Regions from separate parts of the Algoriphagus sp. NF genome, predicted to be linked through region 2. Evidence: riboswitches for the same ligand, from Rfam matches in the RefSeq annotation. Region 2 holds a riboswitch; each other region holds the start of a gene.

Region 1 (9,911 bases), on a different contig from region 2:
CCGCTTTGTGCCTGGTAAAATCATGGAGTATATCAATACCGGAAACACCTTCAATTCGGTCAATTTCCCCAATATCCAACTTCCCTTCCTTCAAAATGCGCATAGACTTATTCACGTACACCAAAACGAACCCGGTGTACTAGCGAAGATCAATCGTATTTTGGCAGATTATGAGATCAATATCGTGGGGCAATACCTTAAGACCAATGAGAAAATCGGATATGTAATCACCGATATCGATAAGGCTTACACCGAGGAAGCTATTCAGGCACTCAAAGCCATACCGGGGACGATTCGGTTTAGGATTTTGTATTAACAGGAATAGGTTAAAAGTCTCTCAATTCATTTGAGGGACTTTTAACTAAATTACTTAGTTTAATTTGAAACGAACGGGAAGGATTACTCTACTTTTTTCAGGTTTCCCGAATACAATTCCAGGCGTCCAAGTTCCTTTATATGCCATTGCCACTCTGAGTGCCTCTTTTTCCAAGGAACTGTGAATCTCTGAACTATTCACTACTTGAATATTTTCCATTTCACCGTTCAGGTTTATATCGAATCCCAATAAAACAATACCCGAATGCCCCATCCTACGTGCTACTAAGGGGTATTGCAGTTTTTCGATTAAAAACCTATTCCAATTCTCCATATCCCTCTCTTGACCAAATTGGAAATTGTTTGGATTTGGATCAATTTTTCCATCTTCTGAAAAATATTCTTCCGAAATCACTTCTTCGCTTTTCCTGATTTTTTTGCTTTTTACCACTCCTGATTCGAAATAACTTACATCAACAGCTTGATCAGTCAAGGCATCGATTTGCCTGATTTTTTTTCGTTTTCCTGATTCATAGTAAAAAATTTCAGTTTGTGAAAACCTTTCAGTAGTGTCAAATCTTGCAGCACGATATTCATAATAAGGAGTCCTGTCTATAAAAAAGATTCGAACAAGCACGTTTAAACTGTCTTCTGAAGTGATTCGATAAAAATAAGGTTGATCCTTACTGATATCGGAAATGACAGAAAAATTTTTATTTAAATATTCCAGAGATTGGCCTTTAAGAGAAAAAACCAAAAACATAAATAATGTGAACTGAAAAATGAACTTCATAGATTTAAATTGTCCAAAATCCATTAATTGTTATGTATTTCTAAAATTATCAAAACACTTCCTTCGCAATTTTATACGTCGCTTCTGCCTTACTCATCGTATAAAAATGAAGACTTGGAACTCCAGCTTTGACCAGTTCCTTACTCTGCTGAATAGCCCATTCAATTCCTATTTCCTTCACCTCCGCATTTGTTTTGCACTTCAACAATTCATCTGTCAAGGCATCAGGGAGATCCAAAAAGAACGTCCGAGGAAGCATGGTAATCTGAGATAGCGTAGTGATCGGCTTCAAGCCCGGAATAATCGGCACATCAATCCCCGCAGCACGGACATTTCGCTCGAATTCAAAGAATTTTTCATTGTCAAAAAACATCTGAGTCACAATGTATTCAGCTCCACGATCTACTTTTTCCTTCAGGTACTTGAGATCAAATTTCATACTCGGAGCCTCAAAATGCTTCTCCGGATACCCTGCTACCCCCACGCAGAAATTCGTATGAAAGCTGGTCTCAGTCTCCTCATGCAGGTATTTACCCTGATTCATGCGAATGATTTGATCTACCAATTCACTGGCAAAATGATGCCCATTTTTCTCAGGAATAAACTTACCCTCAGTCTTCGGAGCATCCCCACGCAAAGCAAGGACATTTTCCACACCAATGAAATTCAGGTCAATTAGGGCATTTTCTGTTTCTTCCTTTGAAAATCCCCCACAAAGCAAGTGAGGAACCGCATCCACTTGAAATCGATTCATGATAGCCGCGCAAATTCCTACTGTCCCCGGCCTTTTCTTGGTACTGACTTTCTCCAAAAGACCATTGGGATGCTTTTTATAGATATACTCTTCCCGATGGTAAGTCACGTCTACAAAAGGAGGCTTAAACTCCATCAAGGGCTCAATACCCTCCAATAATTCTTTCAAGCTTTGTCCCTTCAAAGGAGGAAGGATTTCAAAAGAAAACAGCGTGGATTTCGCGTTTTTCAGGTGATCGGTAATCTTCATACAGTTTGATTCACTAATAATGTGGATGGTGTGTAGGCCAAATTGGGTGAAAGTAAGCGCTCAGCTTGCTCTTGGGTGATTCCTTTTCGTTCCGCATAGGATTTCACCTGATCCTCAGCAATTTTTCCTAGGCCAAAATATTTAGAATCAGGATGTGCAAAATAAAATCCTGAAACCGAACTGGTCGGATACATGGCATAGCTAGAAGTTAAGGTGATTCCAATGCTTCGTTCTAAATCCAAAAGACGGGAAATTGTTTCCTTCTCGGAATGTTCCGGACAAGCAGGATAGCCTGGAGCAGGCCTGATTCCCAAATATTCCTCACGGATCAAAGAATCATTATCTAAATGTTCTTCATCGGCGTAGCCCCAATAATCCTTTCGAACTAGCTCGTGAACATATTCCGCAGCTGCCTCCGCCAATCTATCAGCCAAAGCCTTAAATAAAATATCATTATAATCATCTCCTGCTTCCTGAAATTCAGCCAATTTTGATTCCATTCCCAAACCTGCCGTCACAGCAAAGCAACCCAAGTAATCCTGCTTTTCCGGATGTAAGTAATCTGCAAGCGAGCGATTTGGTACGCCTCTTCCTTTTTTTCCTTGCTGACGCAAAAAGTGGAATTGACCCAAAGTCAAACTTTCATTCTCGGGATCAAAAGCAGTCGCATCATCCCCTACTCTTTTGACGGGCAATAAGCTAAAGACCGCCTTTGCAGAAAGCCATTTCTCAGCAATAACCTGATCCAGCATGGCTTGAGCATCAGCATAGAGTTTCTTGGCTTCCAATCCGACAACAGGGTCTTCCAAAATTTTAGGAAATCGACCACTGAGCATCCAAGTACTGAAGAATGGGGTCCAGTCAATGTATTTTCTCAGAATAGACAGATCTAAATCTTCCAAAACGGTTTTGCCTAGTACCTTTGGCTTGACAGGCTTATAGTCGGTCCAATCAATAGCCACTGGATTAGCTTTCGCTTCCTCGTAGGAAATCAATTGCTTCACGGATTGCTTGGCTTCATGCTCATCCCGCAATTGTCGATAAGTTTCCTTGATCTGTCGATGATAGGCTTCTTTGGTCTCCTCGGAAATAGCTTCTCCTGCAATCGGCACAGATTTACTCGCATCGGTGACATGCACCACCGTACCTGAATAGACCGGGTCAATTTTTACAGCTGTATGAATTCTTGAGGTCGTAGCACCACCGATGAGAAGCGGGATTTTCAATCCTTGTCGCTCCATTTCAGCAGCCACATTGACCATCTCATCCAAGGAAGGTGTAATTAGACCACTCAAACCGATGATATCCACCTTATTTTTCACGGCTTCATCAATGATCTTTTGTGCATCTACCATGACGCCTAGATCGATGATTTGATAGCTATTACAGGCCAAAACAACTCCCACGATATTCTTTCCGATATCATGCACATCGCCTTTTACGGTCGCCAAAAGGATCTTTTTCAAAGAGGATTCCTCTTGACCTTCTTCCGGCAAAGGCATAAAGGGTTCAAGATAAGCGACAGCCTTTTTCATCACACGGGCTGATTTGACCACCTGAGGAAGGAACATTTTACCTTCTCCGAATAGATCTCCAACCACATTCATTCCATCCATTAGAGGACCTTCAATCACTTTCAGCGGATTGACAAGTTCCTGACGCGCTGCTTCGGTATCTTCTACGATGTAATCCAAAATCCCCTTCACCAAGGCATGTTCTATCCTTTTCCCAACAGGGTCAGAGCGCCAAGCCTCATTCACAGCTTCTTTCTTACCGGAAGACTTGACTGTCTCGGCAAAATCCAAAAGCCGCTCTGTAGCATCTGACCTTCGGTCAAAAAGAACGTCTTCTACTCGTTCTAGGAGATCCTTTGGAATGTCATCATATACTTCCAACATGGTAGGATTGACAATACCCAAGTCCATTCCATGGTGAATGGCATGGTAAAGAAATGCTGCATGCATGGCTTCTCGGACGGGATTATTTCCTCGGAAAGAGAAAGACACATTACTGACTCCACCACTGACTTTGGCTCCAGGAAGGTTTTCTTTGATCCATTTCGTTGCCAAAAAGAAGTCTAAAGCATTTTTCCTATGCTCCTCCATTCCTGTAGCAACAGGAAATATATTGGGATCAAAGATGATATCCTGTGGATTAAATTTGACGCGATCGACTAGAATTCTGTAGCTACGCTCGCAGATTTCAATTCTTCGCTCGAAGGTGTCTGCTTGACCATCTTCATCAAATGCCATCACTACAACCGCAGCTCCAAACTTCTTGATGGTTTTTGCTTGCTGGATAAACTCTTCTTCCCCATTTTTCAGGGAAATGGAATTGACGATTCCTTTACCCTGCACGCACTTCAATCCAGCCAAGATGATACTCCATTTGGAGCTATCGATCATAATGGGAATTCGGCTTATTTCAGGTTCAGAAGCAATCAAATTCAAAAACTTCACCATGGCTGCCTCGCCATCAAGCATCCCCTCATCCATACAGACATCAAGGATCTGTGCTCCACCCCGAACTTGGTCTAGAGCTACTTCCAGTGCTTCATCATATTCTCCATTCAAGATCAGACGGGCAAATTTCTTTGATCCTGTCACATTAGTCCGTTCACCCACATTGACAAAGTTGATATTGGGTGAAAAGACTAGAGGCTCTAGTCCGGATAATTTCAAATAGTCTTGCTTAGGCATTGTTTTCCTCCTCTTCTAATTCCTCTTCGACTTTTCTAGGTTGATATTTTGCAGCTAAGGTGGCCATGGCCCGGATGTGATCGGGAGTTGTTCCGCAGCAACCTCCAAGGATATTGAGCATTCCTTCCTGAAGGAATTCTCCTACCTGACTGGCCATTTCCTCTGCGCCTTGATCGTAGGCCCCAAATTCATTGGGTAGTCCCGCATTGGGATAGGCGGATACATAAAAAGGAGCTTTCTGGGAAAGTACTTTCAGATAAGGTCTGAGTTCCTTGGCTCCAAGCGCACAATTCAAACCGACAGAAAGCAAAGGCACGTGAGAAATAGAAATCAGGAAAGCCTCGGTAGTTTGTCCCGAAAGTGTTCTCCCGGAAGCATCGGTAATCGTACCTGAAATCATAATTGGAATTCCTCCTTCTTTCGGATCCAAAGGAATTCCTCTTTCTTCAAATACATCCTGAATGGCATAAAGCGCAGCTTTGGCATTCAGGGTATCAAATATGGTCTCAACCAATAAAATATCGGCTCCTCCATCCAAAAGGCCCCTCACCTGCTCTGCATAAGCTTCTGCCAACTGATCAAAAGTAATGGCTCGATAACCCGGATCATTTACATCAGGAGAAATCGACGCGGTTCGGTTGGTCGGCCCCATGGCACCTGCAACGAAACGAGGTTTATCAGGATTCTTCTTGGTAAATTCTTCTGCAACCTCTCGAGCAAGCTTGGCTGACTGGAAATTGATTTCATAAGCCAAATGTGAAAGTTGATAATCTTCCTGTGCGATCGATGTTCCCGAAAAGGTGTTGGTTTCTATAATATCAGCACCAGCTTCCAGATATTCAGCATGAATAGCTTTGATGATTTCCGGACGGCTAAGAGACAATAAATCATTATTTCCTTTCAAAGCTTTGGGGTGATTCGCCAACTCAGACGTGCGAAAATCTTCCTCCTCCAGTTTATAGCGCTGAATCATGGTTCCCATGGCGCCATCTAGGATTAGGATTCTGTTTTTAATTGCTTGAAGGAGTAATTCCGTTCTGTTTTGCATAGTTTTTTTGTTCAAAAAGCTTATCGAGCAAAACACGGAGAAAAATACGGGTGGTAAATTTTTCCGCTCATCTTCTTCCGGCGATTCCGGAATGGGAATTAGCACCTTGTTTTCAGGTTGCTAAGACGTCGTAGGGCCCTTCCCTCAGTCTTTCTCGATAAGCATCCCAAATGTAAGTCCTATTTGGAAAAAATACTAGTTAGCATAGCTTTAATTAAAAACTAAGTATCAAAGCCGCGTCAAGGACGAATACCGAAGCCAAATGACACATAAGGCGCAGTCATAAAGCCTGCCATATCCAATTCCGCGAGTCGATAATTTGCCAATGCCAGTTCATAGCCTACCGAGGTGGTAAATACCAAATCAATCAGCTTTCGCTTCGTAATCGGGTAGGCATATTCAAAAGAAAGCTCGGGCTTGGCCATCAAGCCACTGTTTTTCAAATATCCATCATAATCCCTCTGCTGAAAAAGCTCTGGAAAATCGGGCTTTTCATCCGTGGACAAAGTGTAGCGAATATTCCCATAGCCAATACCACCCATGCCATGAATGGCCATATTCCGGTACTCAATTAGTTTCCAACCTCCGTTAGCATAAATCCGAAGGCTGTTAAGGGAATGGGATTTCAACGAATTAGCGTCTCCATCCATGGCCAAATTGAAGACTTCCACCCCATAGAGCAGCTTTTCATTTTCGCCAGTGATCTTCAAGCCCAGATTTCTTGGCATGCCTTCCAATGGTTCTAAGCCTGCTTCAACAAGCTGTGAATTAAATGTGTTGGGTTTGGTGAAATGAATCCCTGATACCAACTGAAAACTCATGCTGGCATCTTTGTAAAAAAAATTACGGTCAGGAATAGTCAGGCCCGCACCAACTCTTAGAAAAGCACCACTTTGCGCGTTTTGGAATGACATCCCACTCATCGTCCATTTTCCCTCAATTGGACTGAAGGCATATCCTAATTTCGCAATCACAGCCAAGGCTTCTTTTCTCCTAGGAAGATCAAAATCATAACTAAGTTGGAAGCCGATTTCGGTCAAAAAGTCACCGTAGCGCATCGTTCCTCGCTGGATGTCATTTTCTCTCAGGATAAATCCCCGCTCTGGATTGGCAAGAAAATCCGGGAGGTTTTGCGCTTCAGTTGCTTTAAGCATCTGAAAATTCAAAAAACCGACTCCCAAAGACATGTAGTGAATGAGTTGAAATCGTGATTCTTCGGTAAAGGCATAGCCAACATTCAGCAAAAAACGGGAAGATCGATGCCCTAAATTATAACCATCCAAATCAGATTGATTGCCTCGGTTGTGGTAAAGCTCGGCTCCAAAGACAAAATCATTCAGTCTGTTTTGATAGCCAAGCCCAAGCGTATGGTAGCGATTTCGAAGCGGAGAAAGTCCTCGATCACTGAGCATCCGGTTAAATTGATTGAGCTCAGCACCACTGGTACCGATCACGGCATAGAGGGTCGTTCGCTTGGACACCAAGCCTTGGGCAAGAATCAAAAACGGCTGAAAAACCAATAGAATCAGAATGGAGCTTCTGAAAAAATTGCGCATAGATTGGGACTTTTTCTAAAGACGAAGGTAAATCCTTTGAAGGCAAAATGCATGCTAATCAGAAGCAGGTTTCCTTTTTCTCTCAAATTTTGAGATTTTTTCGTACAAAAGATCCGGCGTAAATGGTTTTGGAACGTAATCATTGAAGCCAATTTTGTTCAACTCTTCCTTGATTTCCTCCAGTGAAGTTGCCGTCAGTGCTAAAATGGGTATCTGTGATTTTTTGGCATCTGAGTGACTTCTGATGGCTCTTGCTACAGAAAATCCATCCAAAACAGGCATTTGTAAATCCAAAAGTATCAAGTCAAAATCTCCCTTTTCGAATAATTCTAGGGCTTGCTGCCCATCATTAGCCAATTCCAAGTGACCTGTATTCCACTTATTCAAAAACTTCTTGATCAGCAACTGATTGACCATATTGTCCTCTGCCACCAAGATCGAATAGTTTTCTAAACTTCTTAGCGAAGTAAAGCCCAGGTTCGGTGAACTATCTTCTTTTTTCTCTTTTACCTGAAGAGCAATCTCGAATTCGAATACACTTCCTCCCGATGGGTTAGGAGAATAATGAATCTCCCCACCGTACATTTCTACCAAGCGCTTGACTATCGCCAAACCCAATCCGGTTCCTCCATATTTCCGGGTTGTCTCGGAAGATGCTTGGGTGAAAGCCTCAAAAATATTCCCGATTTTCTCCTTAGGAATTCCAATCCCGGTATCCTCAAAGCGGAATAAAATGCGACTTCCCACTTTAGGATCCCGCTCTTTTTCTTGAAGACTGATTTTGACCGAACCCTTTTCTGTAAACTTAATGGCATTACTCACCAGGTTATTAATGATTTGACCCAGTCGGATTTGGTCACCAATCACTAATTGTGGTATGGATTCATCAATCTCACAGGAGATCTTCAAGCCTTTCTCATGTGCCTGGAAGCTGTGAGAGTGGATAATTCTATGCAACAGATTGCGAAGGTCAAGCGGAAGCAATTCCAGTTCTACCTTACCCGAGTCAATCTTATTGTAATCCAAAATATCATTGATCAGCGCCATCAAGCTTTCTGCAGAAAACTGTAAGGTCTTGAGATTTTCGAGCTGATCAGGCCTAGGGTCATCTTCCATCAAAAAGTGGGAAAGTCCAATCACCGCATTCATCGGCGTTCGGATTTCATGGCTCATCACAGATAAAAATTGGGATTTTATCCGCGATGCTTCTTCCGCATTTTCCTTAGCCTTAAGAAGCTCAGCTTGAGCCTGCTTTAACTTGGAAATATCCCGAACTACGCCTGTGTAGAAGCGGGATTTCCCATCTTTATCGAGGATTGTCCTACCGTTTGAGTTGAAGATTCGAACCTCACCATTTTTATGGGGAAGGCGGAATTCCAAGAACTGATGTTCGGCTAGGAAGTCTTTGGACTCGGATAGCATTCCCTGAAATGTCTGATAGTCCTCTGGGTGAAGAAATTCAAAAATACTTTTACCCAAAACCTCCTCAACATCATAGCCCAAATACTGCTTGATATTCGGAGAGATATAATTGATGATAAATGAATCTGTTAAGGAAAAAATAATCTCTGTGGACTCTTCCACTAAGGTCCTGTACTTTTCCTCTGACTCTTCAAGTTTCCTTTTAGCCAACAACTCTTCATTGACATCTCGTATGATACTCAGCGCATATTCTACTTTTCCCCCTTCGAGGATAGGCCGGATGGTTCGATGGTATTTTCGTCCTTTATATTCAAATTCGGTTTCGACGACCTCCTGATTATTATAGACTTGATCAAGAACAAGGTTTACTGTGGTCTGATCTGTGAGGGAGATTTCTGAAAGCAACTTACCCTCGAAATCCGAGCGGGATAATCCCCAAAAATCGAAGTTGGTGCCCTCTGCCAAAATATATCTCCTATCACTATCCAGAAGGAAAATATTGGTTCCGGGAATATTCGAAGCAAGCATTCGATACTGCTTGTCTTTTTCCTCCTTAAACTGTTCGAAATTCTTTCGCTCCGTGATGTCTTGAAAGATCCCCTGATGCAAGGTGATATTTCCCTCTGCATCCATGACATCAGAAGTTTTATCTTCTACCCAGATAGTTTTTCCGGATGCTGAAATGATTCTATATTCCTCTGAAAATGAACGGATTCCAGACTCTGATTTTCCTTTCTCCTTTAAAGATGTGATGTAGTCTTGATCATCTGGATGAACCAAGTCCAAAAAAGAGGCCTTTCGAGCCATCAACTCAGAACTGTCGTATCCAAATTGCTTAATGTTTTCTGAGATGTATTTGATTTGATAATCGGCATTTGGATCTACCTGGAAAAGGACAGCGGGACTATTTTCCGCGATCATTCTCGCCTGAGAGGCAAGACGCTCGCTTTCTCGCTTTTCACTCAAATTCCTCAGAACTATACTAAACCCGATTTTATCCTGATTAGGGGAATAGATCACTTGGATCGACACATCAAAAGGAGAAAGTTTGGTATGCTTCGTTTGGAAATCCAAT
Region 2 (9,911 bases):
ATCATCTAAATAAGCGGCAAGAGAAAGGGTCCTACCTTAGAATTGATCTTTCCGGACCTCAATCCAATTCACAAGGCCTAGGAGCTAAAGTGGTTTTGACACTGAATGATGGGCAAAAATTATTTCAAGAACAACAGCTAGTCAGAGGTTATATGTCAACTTTGGAGCCTACCATGCATTTTGGTGTTGCACCAGGTAAAACGGTTGAGAATCTTTTGATCATTTGGCCAGATGGAAAAGAGAGTAAATTCGCAAACCCAGAACTTAATTCAACCCTTAAGGTGGCCTATTCGGAGGCAAATCAAGGCAAAAACACACTGGCGATCTTGGATCATGGTAGCTCCGAGCAATTATTTGAAAGCGTTTCTGAAGTGGTAGGTCTCAACTTTGTGCATGAAGAGCAGGATAAAATCGATTATAACGTACAGCGGACTTTACCTCATAAATTGACCCAATTCGGGCCTGCATTGGCTGTTGGGGATATCAATGGGGATCAAATGGAAGACTTGGTTATAGGTTCCTCTTCCGGTTTTATGCCTCAAGTATTTTTTCAAAATGCGGACGGTACCTTCAATCAGAGACAGCTATTGGATGATAATTCAGCCAGTTTTGAGGAGATGGGAATTCTACTTTTTGATGTAGATAATGACGGAGACTTAGATATGTATTTGGTGGGAGGAAGCAATGAGTTTTTACCTAATTCTCAAGAATATAATGATCGCTTGTATCTGAATGATGGGAGTGGGAATTTTCTGAAAGATGAGAGTTTTAATCAAGTAAAAGCCAGTGGAAGTGTAGTAAGAGCTGCTGATCTCAATCAAGATGGATTTTTAGACCTTTTCGTTGGAGGAAGGACTCCTTTTGCACAATACCCTTATCCTGAGGAGAGTTTTCTTTTGATCAATGAGAATGGAAGTCTAATAGATAAAACCGAGGAATTGGCTCCTGAGCTTCAGAAAATCGGGATGGTAACCGATGCTATTTGGTCAGATATAGATTTGGATGGGGATATGGATTTGGTTGTGGTAGGAGAATTGATGGCTATTCAGATATTCCAAAATGACTCTGGTAAGCTGACTCCAATGGAAGAAACTGGCTTGCAGCAATATTTAGGATGGTGGAATTCAATTGCTTCAGGAGACTTCGATCAAGATGGGGATGTCGACTTTGTAGTGGGGAATTTAGGAGCTAATAATCACTATCACCCTACGGCTGAAAGGCCCTATAAAGTATATGCAAAAGACTTTGATAAAAACGGAAGTGTAGACCCGGTGGTATTTTCTTGGTATAAGGATCGGGCAGGGAATTTCAATTCATTTCCAAGCCATTTCTGGGATGATTTGTATGGGCAGAGTACGCTTTTTAGGAGGAAGTTTGAGCGGTATAAAACCTACGCAATGGCCACTGAGCAAACCCTTTTCACAGAGGAAGAGCTTCAGGAAGCTTTGATCTTAGAAGGTAATTTTGATCGTACGTCTTATGTGGAGAATTTGGGTAATGGTAAGTTCAAGATTCATGAACTACCAATCGAGGCTCAGTTAGCGCCAGTTAATGGGATAGTGGCAGATGATGTCAACGGTGACGGGATTTTAGATATTCTGTTGGTAGGAAATGACTTTGGGAATGAGATATTCATCGGTAGATTGGATGCATTGAATGGTTTGGTCTTACTCGGAGATGGCAAAGGTAATTTTGATGCAATGAATGCTTCTGAGAGCGGATTTATTGTTCCAGGAGATACCAAAGCATTGGTAAAGCTAGCTCGAAATTCAGGTAGTCCTTTGTATATAGCTTCGCAAAACAGAGGGGAGTTGAAGGCATTTCATTCCAATCAAACCGTCGAACAAACTATCGAGCCTGGTCAGGAAATAACTGCTATACTCATCGAAACGACCGATGGAAGATCTATCCGTCACGAACCTGTGATAGGTTCTGGTTTTCTCTCTCAAAGTTCGCGGGAAGTTCGGCTTCCTACTAATTTGAAGTCACTCAAAGTGATTGATTACAAAGGGAATAGTAAGGATATTGATTTAAGTATCTTGAACTAGCGGTAGAGCTCATCAGATTTAGCTGCGCAGATATCTACCATAAGATCAGCAACTTTGTCCGTCACTGCATCAAAATAGTGCTGTCCTTTTTCAGGGCTTGCTTTTTTTGGGTTTCCTATGCCAGTATCCTCAGTCACCTGAGACCATTTGCGTTCTGCCCAAGCCCATTTTTCCCGAATACCTTTAATGGTGGATTTCTTTTCGTGTCCGTCACCAGCTTCTTCAAGTGGTAGGACCAATTCGGGGTGAAGGTATTGGATTAATGCGGTTTCCATTTCGTCGGCATGATCTCCCGCTTCTTCGAAAAACTGGCTTTTATCCAAGGCCTGAAACCAATTGCAGGTGAAAAGAAGCATATTCGGAAATTTTAGGCCTAATTCCCGTAGCGCTGTTTTAAAGTCATTTCCTCCGTGAGAATTGAGAATCAAAAATTTGCGCACTCCTTGTCGATCCATCACTTCTAAGATGTCACAAATGATGGCCATTTGTGTGCTTGGATTCATATTAATATCCAGATAAATGTCTGCCTGGCCTGTATTGACCCCAAATGGAATAGTCGGCAGTATCACCACATTGGCACCTTTATCCCAAGCCTTTCTTCCAGCCTCTGCACCGATAGCATCCGCTTCATAGACATCCGTTCCGTAAGGCATATGGTAATTGTGAGCTTCAGTCGCTCCCCATGGCAATACGGCGAGTTCATAGCGATGCTTTTTTAAATATTTCCAGTTTGTTTCTTTAAGCAGATATGGCTTCATAAAAATTTGGTAGGGTTTACTTTAATTTTTGATTAAATAGACCTGAAATTGATAATTTCAAGAATTAACCCAATTTAGTTTCCATGTCTCAAAGAAGAAAATTTATCAAGAAAACACTTTTTGGCTCGGCAGTTTTAATCCCGGGTGTGAACCACGCTTTGCCGATTTTTCAACCATCATCAAAACCTGCAGATGGCCCACTCATTCTATCCACTTGGAATCATGGAATTCCCGCCAACGCCGCCGCCATCAGTGCATACAAGAAGAGTGGAAGTATTGTTGATGCAGTGGAGATTGGTGTAAAAGATACAGAGCTCGATATGGAGAATCTATCAGTGGGTCTTCAAGGGCTTCCTGACCGCGAAGGCATCACCACGCTCGATGCTTCGATAATGACTGGTGATGGATCTTGTGGGTCAGTTGCTTTTGTCAGGCAGGTGAAGCATCCGATCTCGCTGGCAAGGGCAGTGATGGAAAAGACTCCCCATGTGATGCTCGCAGGGGAAGGAGCGAGACAATTTGCTATTTCACAAGGTTTTCCCATCGAGGAGGAAAAACTCAGTCCAAAGGCTCAAAAAGCTTACGATGAATGGAAAAAAACCAGTAAATACAAACCTGTCATCAATATTGAGAATCATGATACCATTGGAATGATTGGAATGGATGATAAAGGGAATTTTGCAGGAAGCTGTACGACTAGCGGCTTAGCATATAAGATGCATGGGAGAGTTGGCGACAGTCCCATTATTGGAGCCGGTCTCTATGTAGACAATGAAGTCGGCGCCGCAACGGCAACCGGTTTGGGAGAGTCAATTATTCGTATCTGCGGTAGTTTTTTGATTGTAGAGTTGATGCGCCAAGGCAGAACTCCTCAGGAAGCTTGTGAGGAAGCTGTTCGGAGATTGATTTCCAAAAACAAAAAGGATATTGCAGATATTCAAGCAGGCTTTCTCGCTATCAATAAAGAGGGGCAAGTTGGTGCGTTTGCCGTGCAGCCGGGGTTCAACTTTGCCCAAGCCACCCTTTCTAATAATGATTTGATTGACTCCAAAAGTCACTTTTGATGTCCATATTACTAGAAGCACCCGTTTTTAATATACAATCAGCTCTAGATGCTGCCCGATTTGGGGTACATCGCCTGGAGTTATGCGCCAATTTTCCTGAGGGAGGTGAAACACCGAGCGTAGGAATGCTGGAAGTTTTAAAAAGCGAGCTGGATATTCCAGTTTTTGTAATGATACGCCCCCGAGGAGGAGATTTTTGCTATTCGCAAAAAGAACTCTTGGTGATGAAACGTGATATCGAAGCCCTAGGAAAAGCGGGTGCTGACGGCTTTGTGTTTGGAGTGTTGGATTCTAAAGGAGCTGTACAAAATGATGCTTGCGAGAGCTTACTTAGAGCAGCATCGGGGAAGCCCTGTACCTTTCATCGAGCATTCGATGCATGCCAAGATCCTGAAAGAAGTCTGGAGGCTATTATTCAGCTAGGTTTTCAACGTATTTTGACCTCAGGGGCTCGAAATTCCGTCTCTGAAGGAATGGATTTGATCGAGAAGCTATTGCAAATGGCAGGTGATCGAATTATCATCATGCCTGGTGGTGGGTCAAAGCCTGAGCATGTAAGTCATCTTCAGAAGTATTCAAACTTTCAAGAGATCCATGCTTCATGCAAAACAAAAGTCCTTTCCCCCAATCAATTTATAAATCCTGAGGTTAGTTTTACGAGTAATCCGGATGATTTCAAGTATCATCTGGGAATAGACGCTGATTTGGTAAAGGAATTTCTGGAGGCAGGGAAATGAAGGGAAGATTGATAGTTTTACTTTTTCTAGTACTTAACTGGGCTTGTGAGCCTATTTCTGAGCGAAAGCAACCTGTCCCTAGCCTTTATCAGCTTTCTCAAATGGATCTGAATTTGGGCGGGGAAAAATTAGCTGAATTGTACTGTGGCAATTGCCATTTGATGCCAGATCCATCCATTTTGGATAAGGTAACCTGGAAAGAAAATGTGCTGCCGGATATGCGAATGCGAATGGGCCTATACCTTGAGGAAGATTTTGGGGTAACGCTACCTCGAGACCGAGGAGTTCCTTCAGGGATTTATTCAGACATTCCACTTATTAAGAAGGATGATTGGGAGAAGTTGCGGGATTATTATCTCTCCAAAGCTCCGGATTTTCCTCTTCCACAGAAAGAAAAGATAGCGCCTGAATTGGGAATTCCTGGATTTGAGGTGTTGATGCCAGCCTTTGATTTCGTTTACCCTGATTTGACCACGATGATTCATGTTGACAGTGCTTCGCGGATTTGGCTAGGGCATCGATTCAAAAAACTTTTTTATTTGGATCTTTCAGAAAACCCTACGCTCCTCGACTCCCTGAATACCGGTATTGCTCCAGTTTCTATAGCGAAGAGAGGGAGTTCTTTCGAACTCTTGACTATGGGACGTATGGACCCATCAAATGATTCCCTTGGTAATATTGTACGTTTTATTCCCAATGAGGGAGATTGGAAAAGGGAAATTATTCAGGAAAAATTAATGCGTCCGGTTCATGTTTCCTGGGGGGATTTAAATGGGGATGGCCTTCAAGATCGGGTGATTTCGCAATTTGGAAATCACTTGGGAAAGCTTAGTGTGTTTTTCGGTGGGGATGAAGAAAATGAGGAAGTAGTATTGAAGGCACTGCCTGGTGCCCGAAAGACAGAGTTGGTTGATTGGGACGGGGATGGAGATTTGGACATTGTAGGGATGATGACACAGGCGGCTGAAGGTATTTTTCTTTGGGAAAATCAAGGCGAGGGAAGATTTTTCGAAAGGATTTTGCTTCAGTTCCAACCTGCATTCGGCTCCAGTGATTTTCAGCTCGTAGATATGAATGACGATGGGAAGCTGGATCTTGTCCTCGTCAATGGGGACAATGCAGACCAATCCCAGATTTTGAAAAACTATCATGGTGTGCGAATTTTCCATAATCTCGGTGAAAATGAATTTGAGGAAAGTTGGTTTTATCCCATGTATGGTGCAAGTGGAGTGGAAGTCGCTGATTTTGATCAAGATGGGGACTTGGATATCGTAGCGATTTCCTTTTTTCCAGATAAAAGTCAAAAACCAAAAGAGGATTTGATTTTCTTTGAAAATAAGGGCAAGAATCAGTTTAAACCCTATTTACCAAAAGTTCAATTTGATACCAATTACCTGATACTTTCAAAAGGCGATGTTGATGAGGATGGGGATTTGGATATTTTGGTAGGAAGTTTTGATTTTAATGACCTTTACAAAGGACCTTCTGAAAAGTGGCGACCAATTTTATTCATAAAGAATAAAATTTTTAATTAATTAATTAAATCAAAATAAAAATCTGAAAATATATATTTTTTAATTTAATGATTGGATTTTAAGCTGAAAATCAGTAGTTTATAAGTTCACTTTAAAAAAATCTCAATCATGGTTAAAAGTTTTCAAGGAGTAAGACTAGCGGAGCCAAAAAGAAATACTCCAACTCCCATTTTGGTCAGAGATCACATGAGTACCAATTTGGTGACATTTCATCCGGAAGACACCATTGACCAGGTACTTGAGGTGCTGACAAAAAGGAAAATTTCCGGAGCTCCTGTGGTGGATGAATCAGGGGGCTTGGTAGGAATCATCTCAGAGGTAGATTGCCTGAAAGAAATCATCAAAGGGAAATACACCAATACACCGAAGTTTCCTGCAAAAGTAAAAGAGCACATGAGCACAGATGTGATGACTTTATCACCGGATTTATCGCTTTTTGATGCAGCAGGAAAGTTTTTAGAACTTAAGATTCGTCGTTTTCCAGTTTTGAAGGACAATAGATTAGTAGGGCAAATCAGTCTTAGTGATATCATTCGGGCTTTTCCCAAACTCAAGCATACGACTTGGTGAAATTTAAAGCGACTCTAGGTCGCTTTTTTTATTTGGATCTTTCCAATGCTCGTTCCACATCCTTTACAATATCTTCAGGATGTTCTAATCCAACCGATAGCCTGATAAGTCCAGGATGAATCCCTACTCTTTCCCGCTCCTCTTCAGTGAGCTTGCTATGTGTGGTAGAGGCAGGATGTGTAATGATACTTCGGCTATCTCCAAGATTTGCAGTGATTGAGATCATTTGTAGCTGATCAATGAATCGTTGTGCCCGACTTATGCCACCCTCGAGATTTAAGGTGACTATTCCTCCTCCCTGACTCATTTGTTTTTGAGCAAGGTGATGTTGAGGGTGAGATTTTAGAAATGGATACTTTACTTCATTTATGCCCGATTTCCCTTCAAAGTAGCTTGCAATTTTTAATGAGCTTTCACAATGCCTGTCCATACGAACAGCCAGTGTTTCCATGCTCTTTGATAGCATCCAAGCATTGAAAGGTGAGATAGCAGGGCCCGTATGGCGGGTAAAAAACTGAACCTCTTTGATCAGGTCTTTTTTGCCTAAAATCAGTCCACCTAGGACGCGTCCTTGCCCATCGATGTATTTCGTAGCACTGTGTGTGACGATATGGGCACCCCATTTGGCAGGCTGCTGCAAATAGGGAGTCGCAAAGCAATTGTCCACTACCAAAATCAGATTGTGTGCAGTGGCGAACTTTCCTGCCCACTCCAGGTCGATGATTTCCAGACCTGGGTTGGAAGGGGTTTCCAAAAAGAGCATTTTCGTATTTGCCTGTAAAAGCTTTTCCCAGTTTTGATAGTCCGAAATATCTCCATAAGTGGAGGTGATTCCCCATTTTGGAAAGACTCGAGTGAGTAATTGATGAGTAGAGCCAAAAAGTGAGCGTGCCGCCAAGACATGGTCTCCTTGCTGGAGGAGAGAGGCTATACTTCCAAACATCGCTGCCATACCAGAAGCAGTAGCTACCCCATCTTCAGTTCCCTCTGCTCGACAGACCTTTTCGATCAATTCTGAGGAATTGGGGTTAGCATACCTGGAATAAATATTTCCTGAGGTTTCATCTGCAAAAGTAGCTCTAGCTTCTTCAGCAGAATCGAATGTAAAGCTTGATGTCAGAAAAATAGGGGCTGAGTGTTCCCGCTCGTTGGTTCGGGATTGGGTTCGGATTGACTCTGTTTCGAAATGTGCCATAGAATAATTTTTTTGGAAAAATCAGGCTATGCGACTGATAAAGATTTTCCCAAAAATTCACACCGAACCAGAAATAGGGGTAGATTTTACGCCAACTTATAGTTCCCAATTTGGGTAGGATTTGGCACCTTTCTCGAAGAGATTTCGGGATGGTTGCCAGAGGGTCATAGAGCCTATTCTCTCGCCTCTTCTTTATAAATCAGTTGCCTGAAGTGATACAAATAAAGAGGGAGATTTGGTCATTTCCAAATCTCCCTTTTAAATCAGTCATTAAATTGGGTCATAGTTTGGGATATGCCTATGGTACAGAATCCAAAAATCATTTCTATGGCTTTGTCCATCATAATGGGTAACTCATCAAACTCGTTTTGAGTAAATCTACCTAAGACATAATCTACCTGTCGCCCTTTTGGGAAGTCATCTCCAATCCCCATTCTTAGTCTCGGATAGTCTTGCCCTCCGCAAAGCGCTTCAATGTTTTTTAGTCCATTATGACCGGCAGAACTCCCTTTGGCACGCATTCGTAATTTGCCGAATGGAATAGCAACGTCATCGACTAGAACGAGTATATTTTCCTTCGATACGTTGAGCTCTTTCATCCAATAGTTTACGGCCTTACCACTGAGATTCATGTAAGTGGTAGGTTTGATCAAATGTAGCGTTCGCCCTTTATGCTTGATTTCAGTTTTGAAGGCTAATCGGTCACTTTTCCAGTCTGCAGCTGTTTTTTCAGCTAGTCTATCCAAAGTCAGAAACCCAATATTATGCCTTGTGAGCTCGTATTCCGGTCCAATATTACCTAGTCCTACTATCAGATATTTCATACGAATGTCTTTGTAGCATTAAAATAAAAAAATCCTGCCCTTGGGAGGCAGGATTTGATCAAGATTCTAATTGATTATTCCTCGTCGCCACCTTTTTTGCCACGAAGAGCTCTTGGAATTCCGATAGTCACGATGGATACATTTGGACTGGTTAGAATTTCAAAGTTCTCAGGCTTCAATTCACCTACTTTGAAAGACTTTCCAAGGTCAAGCTTAGAAATATCAACCTCAATGAAATCAGGGAAATCCTTTGCAAGTCCCTTTACTTTCAATGATCTGGTTTTCAATTCTAGTTTACCACCTTTTGTGATACCAGGAGAGTTACCTACTACTTTCACTGGAATCTCAAACTTGATAGGTCTGTCTTCAGTGTAAGCCATGAAGTCCACGTGAAGTAAAACTTCACTGACTGGATGGAACTGCGCATCTTTCAACACAGCCTTGATGTGAGTTCCTTCAACGTTAAGGTCTACCAAGTGAACCTCAGGAGTGTAGATCAAGTCTCTGAAAAGGATAGCAGGACTGTGGAAGTGAATCTGCTCAGGGATACCTGGGCCGTACACTACGCAAGGTACGCTACCTGATTCTCTGATTTCTTTCAAACTCGCACTGTCGAGATTTGCTCTTTTAAACCCTATAATCTCTAGTGTTTTCATGTGTATTTGTATTTAAAATTAGTTTTTCAAATAAATAAGGAGCTGATGGAGGTATTGCCTGTGACAGCGTGGATTGCCTTTGAGAAAAGGTCTGCTACACTGAGCACATGGATTTTGGATGATTTTTGCTTGAGTGGAATCGTGTCTGTAATGACTAATTCTGCTAAAGCAGAGTTTTCGATATTTTCATAAGCCTTTCCAGAAAGAACTCCATGCGTTGCAATTGCTCTGACTGATTTAGCTCCTTTGTCCATGATGATTTGGGCAGCTTTGCAAAGTGTACCTGCAGTGTCTACCAGATCATCTACCAAAACTACATCCTTTCCTTCTACATCTCCAATCACCTGCATAGAGGCGATTTCGTTGGCTCTTTTTCTGTGCTTATCACAGACGACCATTTCTACTTCAAAATGCTTTGCATAAGCCCTTGCTCTAGCTACGCCACCCACATCAGGAGATGCGAAAATGAGATCAGGCAGGTTCAGCATTTGCAAATAGGGCACAAAGATAGCTGATCCATTCAA
Region 3 (9,911 bases), on a different contig from region 2:
GTGTGTTGGATACCTATTTTGATGTTTTGGCCATCAGGGCATTCCCTACTCTAACACAAAAAAATGAGGACACTGAGGACTTTGTATTGAATCAATTTATCCGTCATTCCGGTATTCCAATCGTTAGCTTGGAATCCGCAATCCGCCATCCTCTTCAGAGTCTGGCAGATATGATTACCATGAAGGAAAATACCCCATCCAGTAAAAGACCAAAAGTCGTTTTGACCTGGGCTCCCCATATCAAAGCTATACCTCATGCAGTAGCTAATAGCTTCGCCGAATGGGCTTCGGGAATGGAGTACGACTTGACGATTACCCATCCAGAGGGCTATGAGTTGGATGAGAAATTTACAAAAGGAGCCACTTTAGAATATGATCAAAGCAAGGCACTTCAAGACGCTGATTTTGTGTATGTTAAAAACTGGTCATCTTTTAATGATTACGGAAAAATCCACTCTACAGATCCCAGTTGGATGCTGACTGAAGCACACCTCAGCAAAGCACCTGATGCGAAAGTAATGCATTGCTTGCCAGTGCGAAGGAACTTAGAATTATCAGACGAAATATTGGATAGTGATCGATCGCTAGTTCAGCGGCAGGCCGAAAACAGAATCTATGCAGCACAGGCTGTTTTAAGCAAAATCATTGGATGATTTTTAAATTATAGAAACCATGAAAATCTCAGTGATCAAAATCGGCGGAAATGTCATTGACCACCCTGAAAAACTGGAAGAATTTTTGGACCAATTTGCCAAATTCCCTGGTAAAAAAATCCTCGTTCACGGAGGTGGTGTGATGGCTTCTAAATTTGGTGAGTCGCTTGGAGTCATGCCGGAAATGGTCGATGGACGTAGAATCACCGACCAAGATACATTGGACATTGTGACCATGGTCTACGCCGGGCTAATCAATAAAAATATTGTCGCTAAGCTTCAAGCTCGAGGTGTTAACTCGATGGGAATGACTGGGGCTGACGGGAATGCAATCCAGTCTGAAAAACGACCCGTCAAAGAAATAGACTATGGCTTTGTAGGAGACATAAAGGAAGTGAATTCACATCTGCTTTCATACATACTGCAGGAAGATATCGTACCCGTTTTCTGCGCCATTACACATGATAAAACGGGACAATTATTAAATACCAACGCGGACAGCATTGCTTCTGCTATCGCTACAAATTTGGCTAAAAAGCATCAAGTCAACCTGTATTATTGCTTCAACAAAAGCGGGGTCTTGGTCGATGAGCGAAATGAAAATTCAATCATACCGCTCATCAATGAGGATATTTATGCTGAACTCAGGAAAGAGAATGTCATCCATTCAGGTATGATTCCCAAACTTGACAATGCTTTCGAAGCGCTACAGAAAGGAGTTCACCATGTTTGGATAGGAAAGGCTGAAAATCTTATCCTTTCTACCAAAGGAAAGCTCTCCGGGACTATAATTGAAAAACATCGCTACGATTTATACTAAGAGTTTATGAAGTACAATGAAGAGATTGTTTCCGACTGCATTGATCTGTTGAAGGAGCTAATTGCCACCCCTTCCATTTCCAAGCAGGAAGAAGAAACGGCAACTATTTTGAGCCGATTTTTAATTCAAAATGGAGCAGATATCAACCGTTTTGGAAATAATATCGTGGTGTATCAGAAAAATTATGATCCCCAAAAACCCGATATTTGGCTGAATTCTCATCATGATACCGTATATCCAAATAATGGGTATACCAGAAAACCATTTTCTCCAGATATAGAGGACGGAAAACTTTTTGGTCTTGGTTCAAATGATGCAGGCGGCTGCTTGGTAAGCTTATTAGCAACCTTTCTCCATCTTTGGAAAGAAGAACTACCGTTCAATTTGGTCTTTATAGCCTCTGCAGAAGAGGAGATTTCTGGCAAAAAGGGAATGGAAATGCTGGTCAAAAAACTAAAACCAGCCGATCTTGCTATAGTCGGCGAACCTACCCAGATGAAAATGGCTTTGGCGGAAAAGGGATTGGTCGTGATAGATGCAGAAGTAACCGGTAAACCAGGCCATGCTGCCCGAGACGAAGGGGTTAATGCCATTTATCTCGCGATGGAAGATATTCTGAAAATCAGGGATTTTAAATTTAAAAGGCAATCTCACTACCTAGGAGAAACCAAAGTATCTGCCACAATTATTTCCGCAGGAAAACAACATAATGTCGTCCCAGATAAGTGTACTTATACTCTCGATGTGAGGGTGACTGACGCTTACACTCTGGAGGAAGCCATAGAGGAGCTCCAAGTGGGATTGCATGCCAAACTTACACCCCGATCACTTCGATTGAATAGCACACGTCCTTTGGACGGTCATCCGATTATGAAAGCTGCAATTAAATGTGGTATAGAAACTTTTGGAAGTCCTACCCTTTCGGATCAAGCACTTATCCCCTTCCCATCTATCAAAATCGGACCCGGTGATTCTGCAAGATCTCACTCTGCAGATGAGTTCATTTATATCGAGGAGATAGAAAAAGGAGTGTTAGGCTACTTACTTCTTTTAGAAAAATACGTACAGCTTATAAAATAAACAGCAAAATGAAGATTTGGCAGAAAGCCAGTGGCAATAAAAAGGAAGTAGAAGAATTCACGATAGGAAGAGATCCGGAATTTGATTTGATTTTGGCTCCTTTTGATGTGCTCGGATCCATGGCTCACGCCAAAATGCTTTTCAAAATCGGCTTGCTTACAGAAGAAGAAAACAAGCAGTTGCAAGAAGGTCTGAAAACGATCTATTTGGAAATTGAGCAAGGCAAATTTTCCATAGATCCGGGAATCGAAGATGTTCATTCTCAGGTGGAGTTTCTATTGACTCAGCGACTTGGTGATGTTGGAAAAAAGCTTCATTCTGGCCGAAGCCGAAATGACCAGGTTCTCGTTGATTTGAAGCTGTATTACCGAGCTGCAATCCGTGAATTGGTTGAATCAATTAAGGAGTTGGGCGAACTCCTAGCCCATCTTTCGGAGAAACATCAAAAAGACCTAATGCCGGGATATACGCACACCCAATTGGCCATGCCTTCAAGCTTTGGGCTTTGGTTTTCCTCTGTTTTGGAGGGGCTAAGTGAAGACCTAGCGCTTTTAAAAGCAGCTTTTGATTTATCGGATAAAAATCCATTGGGTTCCGCGGCTGGATATGGTTCAAGCTTTCCTTTAGACAGAACTTACACTACCCGATTATTGGGCTTCTCAGACTTACATCACAATGTGATTAACGCACAAAATAGCCGTGGAAAGACGGAAAGAACTCTTTCTTTTGCCCTGGCGGGAATTGCAGCCACACTGAATCGTCTTGCAGATGATGTTTGTCTGTTTATGAATCAACAATTCGGGTTTATAAGTTTTCCGGATGAACTCACCACTGGTTCGAGTATCATGCCTCACAAGAAAAATCCAGATGTATTTGAACTGATTCGTGCCAAAACCAATCAAATTCAATCCATTCCTCAGACTATTTCGATGATTTTGACTAATTCCACGACAGGCTATCATCGTGATTTACAACTTTTGAAAGAGGAAATTTTCCCCGGACTTGAGAGTCTTAAAAGCTGCGTAGAAATGTCCAATTTCATGCTTAAAGATATTCAAATCAAAAAGGATGTCCTGAATGACAAGTTTTATCAGCATGTATTTTCCGTGGAGGTTGTCAATGATTTAGTATTAAGTGGAATGCCATTTAGAGATGCCTATAAAAAAGTCGGTTTGGATATAGAATCCGGTAATTTTGCACCTGACCAAAGCACTGTTTCCCATACCCACGAGGGAAGCATTGGCAATCTATGCTTACCTGCGATTGAAACCAAATTCAAAACTGCCTTAGATTCCTTTGATTTTACCGCAATTGACACTGCCTTTGGAGAACTTTTGAGCCCTAGTTGAGCGTCTATTTTATATAATAAACTTTTCAACCCACACGGCTCATATGGCTCAGACCATCACCAAAAACATCATAAAGAATGACTTGAAGGCCTCGCTTGTGGTCTTTTTGGTGGCATTGCCTTTATGCTTGGGAATTGCAGTGGCAAGTGGTGCTCCGCCCTTGGCAGGTTTGATTGCCGGAATAATCGGAGGTGTAGTAATCGGCGTTCTTTCAGGTTCTCATGTCAGTGTCAGTGGACCTGCTGCAGGACTTACCGTTATTGTTTTGGATTCCATTGCCAGCTTAGGCAGTTTCGATCTTTTTCTTGGTACTGTCGTGATTGCGGGACTTATTCAGATTATTCTCGGTTTTGCAAAGGCTGGGGTTTTGGGCTATTATTTCCCGCATTCTGTGATAAAAGGGATGCTCACTGCCATCGGCCTCATCCTGATCATTAAGCAAATACCGCATGGACTTGGCTGGAATAAGGAAGCAATGGGCCTTGCGCAATTGGAAAGTAGCAGTTCCTTTTCGGAAATATGGTTTGCCTTTCAAAATTTTAGCATTGGAGCAATCCCAATCACTCTGATTTCACTACTTATCCTTAACTTTTTCGATAGACCCAAAATAAAAGCTCATAAGTTGGCAGGTGTAATTCCTGGCGCACTTTGGGTAGTAGTTTTGGGAGTTTTAATTAATAAATTTTACCAGATCTTTCTTCCCGATTGGATTCAAAGCGGTAAACTTTTGGTGAATATTCCGATTGCCGGAAACTTAGCCGAAATGGCGAGCTTATTAACTTTTCCTGATTTTTCAGCCATCAACACCTCCAATTTCTGGATTATCGCCGTGACAATAGCTGTGATTGCCAGCATTGAAACGCTCTTGAGTATCGAAGCCGGAGATAAGATGGATCCGGAAAAACGAATTACACCTACCTCACGAGAGCTTGTAGCACAGGGAGTTGGAAATTCTATTTCGGGATTAATTGGAGGCCTCCCCGTTACTGCTGTGATTGTTCGGACATCTGCCAATATTGGAGCCGGTGCTAAAACCAAACTATCAGCAATTTTTCATGGAGTCCTGATATTCATTTTGGTATTAACTATACCAGAAATATTGAATCAAATCCCCTTAAGCTGTCTTGCTGCCATCCTTATTATGGTCGGCTACAAATTGGCAAAGCCTTCTGTATTTATCGATGAGTACCTTAAAGGAAGAAGTCAGTTTATACCATTTATAGTCACCGTCATCGCTATTTTACTAACAAATCTCCTAGTTGGAATCGGTATAGGTTTGGTGGTTGGATTTTTCTTCATCATTCAGGCTAACTACCATAAAACAGTCACCCTGTCAGAGGATAAAGGAGTTTATGTACTCAAGCTTCAGAAACAAGTGTCCTATTTAAACAAAGCTCCACTGATGAAGGCTTTAGAGTCTATTCCGGATGGAAGTGAGGTCCTAATCAATGCTACCAAAGCCAAGTTTATCGATAAGGATATCGAAGAAATCCTAAATAATTTCATCAGCTCTTCTACTCAAAAATCAATTGATGTAAAAACCAAAGGTTTCAAATACAACCTGAATGAATTTCATTAAATAGTTAAGCCACTTCATTTCCTTCTGACATCAAGGAGTGAACTATCTCTTTTAAAAATTCAGCATTAAATTATCCGAAACGTTTTGAAATCTTAAAACTCAGCGCTTACTTTGTTGCATCCTTATACTTTTTGAGTGTGAGGATTTATAAAGAAGAGGCGAGAGACAGGCTCATTGACCCTCTGGCAACCTTCCAAAGTGGAAAGGTGCCAATTCCTGCCGACTGAGGTATTCTCATTCGGAAATATAAATTCTTCGCAAATGATTACACACAACACCTTACCTCCCATTTCATCACTTTCTTTTGAAATCGCTTCTCGCGAACAGGATTGCTAATAGCAATACTGAATAATTTGTAAATCTTAACCCTTTAAACCCTATAAATTATGTCTGTTAACTATCATTTTGAAACACTTCAGTTACATGCTGGTCAAGAACCTGACCCAACTACCAATTCAAGGGCTGTACCAATTTATCAAACCACCTCCTACACCTTCAATTCCGCTGAGCACGGAGCCAATCTTTTTGGATTGAAAGAATTTGGGAATATCTATACCCGAATCATGAATCCGACGAACGATGTCTTCGAAAAGCGGGTAGCAGCACTTGAAGGCGGAGTAGCTGCTTTGGCTACATCCTCTGGTCAAGCAGCTCAGTTTTTGGCTTTAAACAATATTCTCCAAGCAGGGGACAATTTTGTGTCCACATCTTACCTCTACGGTGGCACTTACAATCAATTTAAAGTTGCTTTTAAGCGTATTGGTATCGAAGCTCGATTTGCCAAAGGAAATGCTCCAGAAAACTTCGATGCATTGATCGATGAAAAAACAAAAGCGATTTATCTAGAGACAATTGGTAATCCGGAATTTAACATTCCAGATTTTGAAGCCATTGCCAAGGTGGCAAAGAAACATGACATTCCTTTGATTGTTGACAACACCTTCGGAGCTGGTGGATTTTTATGCAAACCACTCGACCATGGAGCAAATATCGTCACCGCTTCGGCTACCAAGTGGATTGGCGGACATGGCACATCAGTCGGTGGCGTCATAGTAGATGGTGGTAATTTCAATTGGGGAAATGGTAAGTTTCCGCAATTTTCTGAGCCTTCGGAGGGCTATCATGGACTCAATTTCTGGGAAGTGTTTGGTGAAGGAAATCCACTAGGCTTACCCAATATAGCTTTTGCTATTCGCGCTAGAGTTGAAGGTCTTCGGGATTTTGGCCCTTCTCAGAGCCCATTCAATTCTTTCTTGCTCTTGCAAGGACTGGAAACTTTATCTTTGCGTGTCGAGCGAACTACACAAAATGCCCTTGCATTGGCAGAATGGCTTGAAAATCATCCCAAAGTAAAGAAGGTGAATTACCCAGGCCTGAAGTCTTCCCCTTATCATGAACTGGCGAAAAAATATTTGAGAAATGGATTTGGTGGAGTGCTAAGTTTCGAAGTAGCAGGTGATAAGGAAAAAGCTACTAAAGTCATCGATTCCTTGCAATTGATCTCTCACCTAGCCAACGTGGGCGATGCTAAAACGCTCATTATTCAACCATCAGCTACTACGCATCAGCAGCTCAGCGATCAAGAGCAACTAGCTGCAGGAGTAACGCCAAGCTTGTTGAGATTATCTGTTGGTTTTGAACACATTGAAGATTTGAAAGCAGACTTGCAGCAGGCTTTTGACCAAGTATAAAATGACTGAAAAGTTAACAATACCTTCTATTGAAATGCGTACGGAATCCTTTATATCCCAGACTCCATTTGAATTGGAGTCTGGGAAAGTTCTCCCTGAGCTAGAACTGACCTACACCACCTATGGGAGTCTGAATGCAGAGCAAAACAATGTAGTTTGGGTAGTTCATGCCTTGACTGGAGATTCCAAGGTAGGCGAATGGTGGAATGGTATGGTGGGTGAAGATCAATTTTACGATCCGGCAAACCACTTCATTATCTGTGTCAATTTACTAGGATCCTGCTACGGTTCAACCAGTCCCCTTTCCCTCAATTCAAAAACAGGTGATGCCTACTATTATGATTTTCCTTTCCTATCTACAAGGGATATGGCTCGAGCCTTAGATTTGGTCAGAGAAGGTTTAGGAATTAGTACGATCCATACGCTCTTAGGTGGCTCACTTGGTGGTCAGGTTGCATTGGAATGGGCCTATTTGCTAGGAGAAACCTTGAAAAACCTAGTCATTCTCGCTTCCACTGCAAAATCCTCTCCATGGGTGGTAGGATTCAATGAAACGCAGCGAATGGCTATTGAATCAGATTGTACCTGGGGAGAGAAATCTCCTGAGGCAGGAAGAAAAGGCTTGGAAACTGCCAGAGCGATTGCAATGCTTAGCTATCGACATCCGGCAGATTTTGAGCGAAAACAGCAGAGTCCTGAGGGAACTGTTGATGGATTTCGAGCTGCAACTTATTTAAGGTATCAAGGTCAAAAACTAGGAAATAGATTTACCGCCCTCTCTTATTGGGTGCTGAGCAAAGCAATGGATAGTCATGATTTGGGTAGAGGAAGGGAAAGCCTGAAAAAAGCATTAGAAAAAATAAAAGCTCGCACGCTGGCAGTTGGCGTTGATTCAGATTTGCTTTTTTTACCTGAAGAATCACAATTTATCGCCAATCACATTCCAAAAGGAAGCTATCGCGAAATCAAATCCACGGCAGGACATGATGCTTTTCTAATCGAATTTGAGCAGCTGCAATATATTTTACGCTCCTTTTACCTGAATGCTGATTGACTTAGGGCTTCTCAGCTCGGGTCCATTCTACCGTACGCCCGATCCATGAAAAGCCCATAAAGCCGGTCACTTCCAATACATCCTTTGAGAGTAATTTGAGTTCACAAGAATAGGTGTTGCCGGACTTGGGATCGTAAATTTTACCTCCTTTCCAAATACCATTCTTGTAAGTCAAGCCCTCCAATATCGTCAGCCCCATGAGTGGCCGCTGCTTTAGCTTATCATTATCGTTTTGCTCGTCCATGGCCGGAACTCCATTTTTTTCAGGTTCGAGTAGCCAAGATATTTTTCCCATAAACTTATCCCCGCTTTTCGAAATGATCACCTTGGCAGTTTTTTCAGTATTGTACCAAGTTCCAAGAATATCATTTTCACTTTGAGCCCAAACTTGTGAGGAAAACAAGACTAAAGTAAGAATTGAAGCAAATTGACGGACTTCCATAAATTTGAATAGATCGTTAATAAAAATCATTTTAGCTTTGACAGCTAAGTAAAAATAAGCATTTTCAAAAATTTTAGGTGGTTGGAGGTAAAAGGAATTCGTAATCGATGCAAATAATACATAACCATTGTGTTTTAGAGCTTTTGAAGGAACGTGCTATTTGGTGGGAGCAAAAGCGAATTTTATTTATTTCGGATCTCCACTATGGCAAAGCAGCGCATTTCAGAAAGTCCGGGATTCCAATACCTGAACCCATTCACGAGAAAGATCTTCTGAGATTGAATCAGCTTTTTTCAAAGTATTTTCCTCAAGAGGTTTATTTCTTAGGCGATCTCTTTCATAGCGATTGGAATTTGAGTTGGGATGAATTGATAAATTTTTTGAGAGGATATCCTTCCATCAATTTTCATCTAGTGAAAGGAAATCATGATGTGTTGCCAAGTTTTCGCTATGAAAACTCCCCTATTCAATTGGATCATCAACCCGTTTTCATCGATTCCCTAGTTCTATCGCATGAGCCTTTAGAATCTATAGAAGAAGGCTTTTTGAATCTCTGTGGGCACATTCATCCGGGTGTAAGGCTAAGAGGAATGGGGCGTCAATCCCTTCGTGTACCTTGTTTTTACAAAATTGAAAATCAATTAATCCTCCCTGCATTTGGAGAATTTACCGGTCTTGCTCTCATGCAAAGTCAAAGTGGTACTGAAATCTATGGAGTAACTCCTAGCAAGGTAATTCCTATCCTTTCTTAAAATGATTGGCAAAATCCTTGGGGATGTTTAGCTTTGATCAGAAATTCATCGTAGATGGCAACTTACCCTAGGAAAAAGAAGAGACTCGGACAGTTTAAATTTGGAAGTGTGCTGTTCAGTACCACGCTTTCTTTATTTATAGTCGGTCTTTTTGGAGTGATCTTGATTCAGGCCAAAGGATTGACCAGCATGATTCGCGAGAACATCGAAATGCAGGTTTTTTTAGATAAAAATCTGAGTGAAACCGAACTGGAAGCGCTGGAAACCAACCTAAAAAATCGCCCTTTTGTACTTAGAAAGGCTGATTCTGTGGTATTTCGCTTCATTTCAGATGAAGAGGCTGCCCAGACTTTCATAGAAAGCACTGGAGAGGATTTTACTCAATTTCTAGAAGATAATCCCCTGAGAGACAGTTTCGTGTTCACCTTAGCAGAAGAGTTTCAGACTTCCGAACAGATCGAACAAATCAGTCAAGAAATCCAGTCTGCACC

Evidence for each region. Region 2 has a riboswitch for S-adenosylmethionine ahead of OU792_RS12400 (trans-sulfuration enzyme family protein). Riboswitches for the same ligand answer to the same signal wherever they lie in the genome.
Region 1: another riboswitch for S-adenosylmethionine. It lies ahead of OU792_RS15425 (homocysteine S-methyltransferase family protein); the one in region 2 lies ahead of OU792_RS12400 (trans-sulfuration enzyme family protein).
Region 3: another riboswitch for S-adenosylmethionine. It lies ahead of OU792_RS14295 (O-acetylhomoserine aminocarboxypropyltransferase/cysteine synthase family protein); the one in region 2 lies ahead of OU792_RS12400 (trans-sulfuration enzyme family protein).

Annotation. Positions count from the first base shown of each region.
Region 1 is NZ_JAPEIB010000039.1:6,372-16,282, reverse strand. It holds gene serA (phosphoglycerate dehydrogenase) at 1-316, shown strand, start outside; gene OU792_RS15440 (energy transducer TonB) at 371-1,108, opposite strand; gene metF (methylenetetrahydrofolate reductase [NAD(P)H]) at 1,158-2,111, opposite strand; gene metH (methionine synthase) at 2,108-4,810, opposite strand; gene OU792_RS15425 (homocysteine S-methyltransferase family protein) at 4,803-5,858, opposite strand; SAM riboswitch class I at 5,923-6,022, opposite strand; gene OU792_RS15420 (hypothetical protein) at 6,098-7,414, opposite strand; gene OU792_RS15415 (PAS domain S-box protein) at 7,469-9,911, opposite strand, start outside.
Region 2 is NZ_JAPEIB010000024.1:42,998-52,908, reverse strand. It holds gene OU792_RS12430 (VCBS repeat-containing protein) at 1-2,048, shown strand, start outside; gene OU792_RS12425 (creatininase family protein) at 2,045-2,806, opposite strand; gene OU792_RS12420 (N(4)-(beta-N-acetylglucosaminyl)-L-asparaginase) at 2,890-3,870, shown strand; gene OU792_RS12415 (copper homeostasis protein CutC) at 3,870-4,607, shown strand; gene OU792_RS12410 (FG-GAP repeat domain-containing protein) at 4,604-6,142, shown strand; gene OU792_RS12405 (CBS domain-containing protein) at 6,251-6,712, shown strand; gene OU792_RS12400 (trans-sulfuration enzyme family protein) at 6,741-7,907, opposite strand; SAM riboswitch class I at 8,001-8,108, opposite strand; gene pth (aminoacyl-tRNA hydrolase) at 8,171-8,731, opposite strand; gene OU792_RS12390 (50S ribosomal protein L25/general stress protein Ctc) at 8,806-9,387, opposite strand; gene OU792_RS12385 (ribose-phosphate pyrophosphokinase) at 9,414-9,911, opposite strand, start outside.
Region 3 is NZ_JAPEIB010000032.1:25,143-35,053, forward strand. It holds gene OU792_RS14270 (acetylornithine carbamoyltransferase) at 1-653, shown strand, start outside; gene argB (acetylglutamate kinase) at 673-1,473, shown strand; gene OU792_RS14280 (M20 family metallo-hydrolase) at 1,480-2,553, shown strand; gene argH (argininosuccinate lyase) at 2,562-3,902, shown strand; gene OU792_RS14290 (SulP family inorganic anion transporter) at 3,946-5,481, shown strand; SAM riboswitch class I at 5,624-5,734, shown strand; gene OU792_RS14295 (O-acetylhomoserine aminocarboxypropyltransferase/cysteine synthase family protein) at 5,868-7,172, shown strand; gene OU792_RS14300 (homoserine O-acetyltransferase family protein) at 7,174-8,226, shown strand; gene OU792_RS14305 (DUF2147 domain-containing protein) at 8,228-8,668, opposite strand; gene pdeM (ligase-associated DNA damage response endonuclease PdeM) at 8,776-9,420, shown strand; gene OU792_RS14315 (cell division protein FtsX) at 9,475-9,911, shown strand, end outside.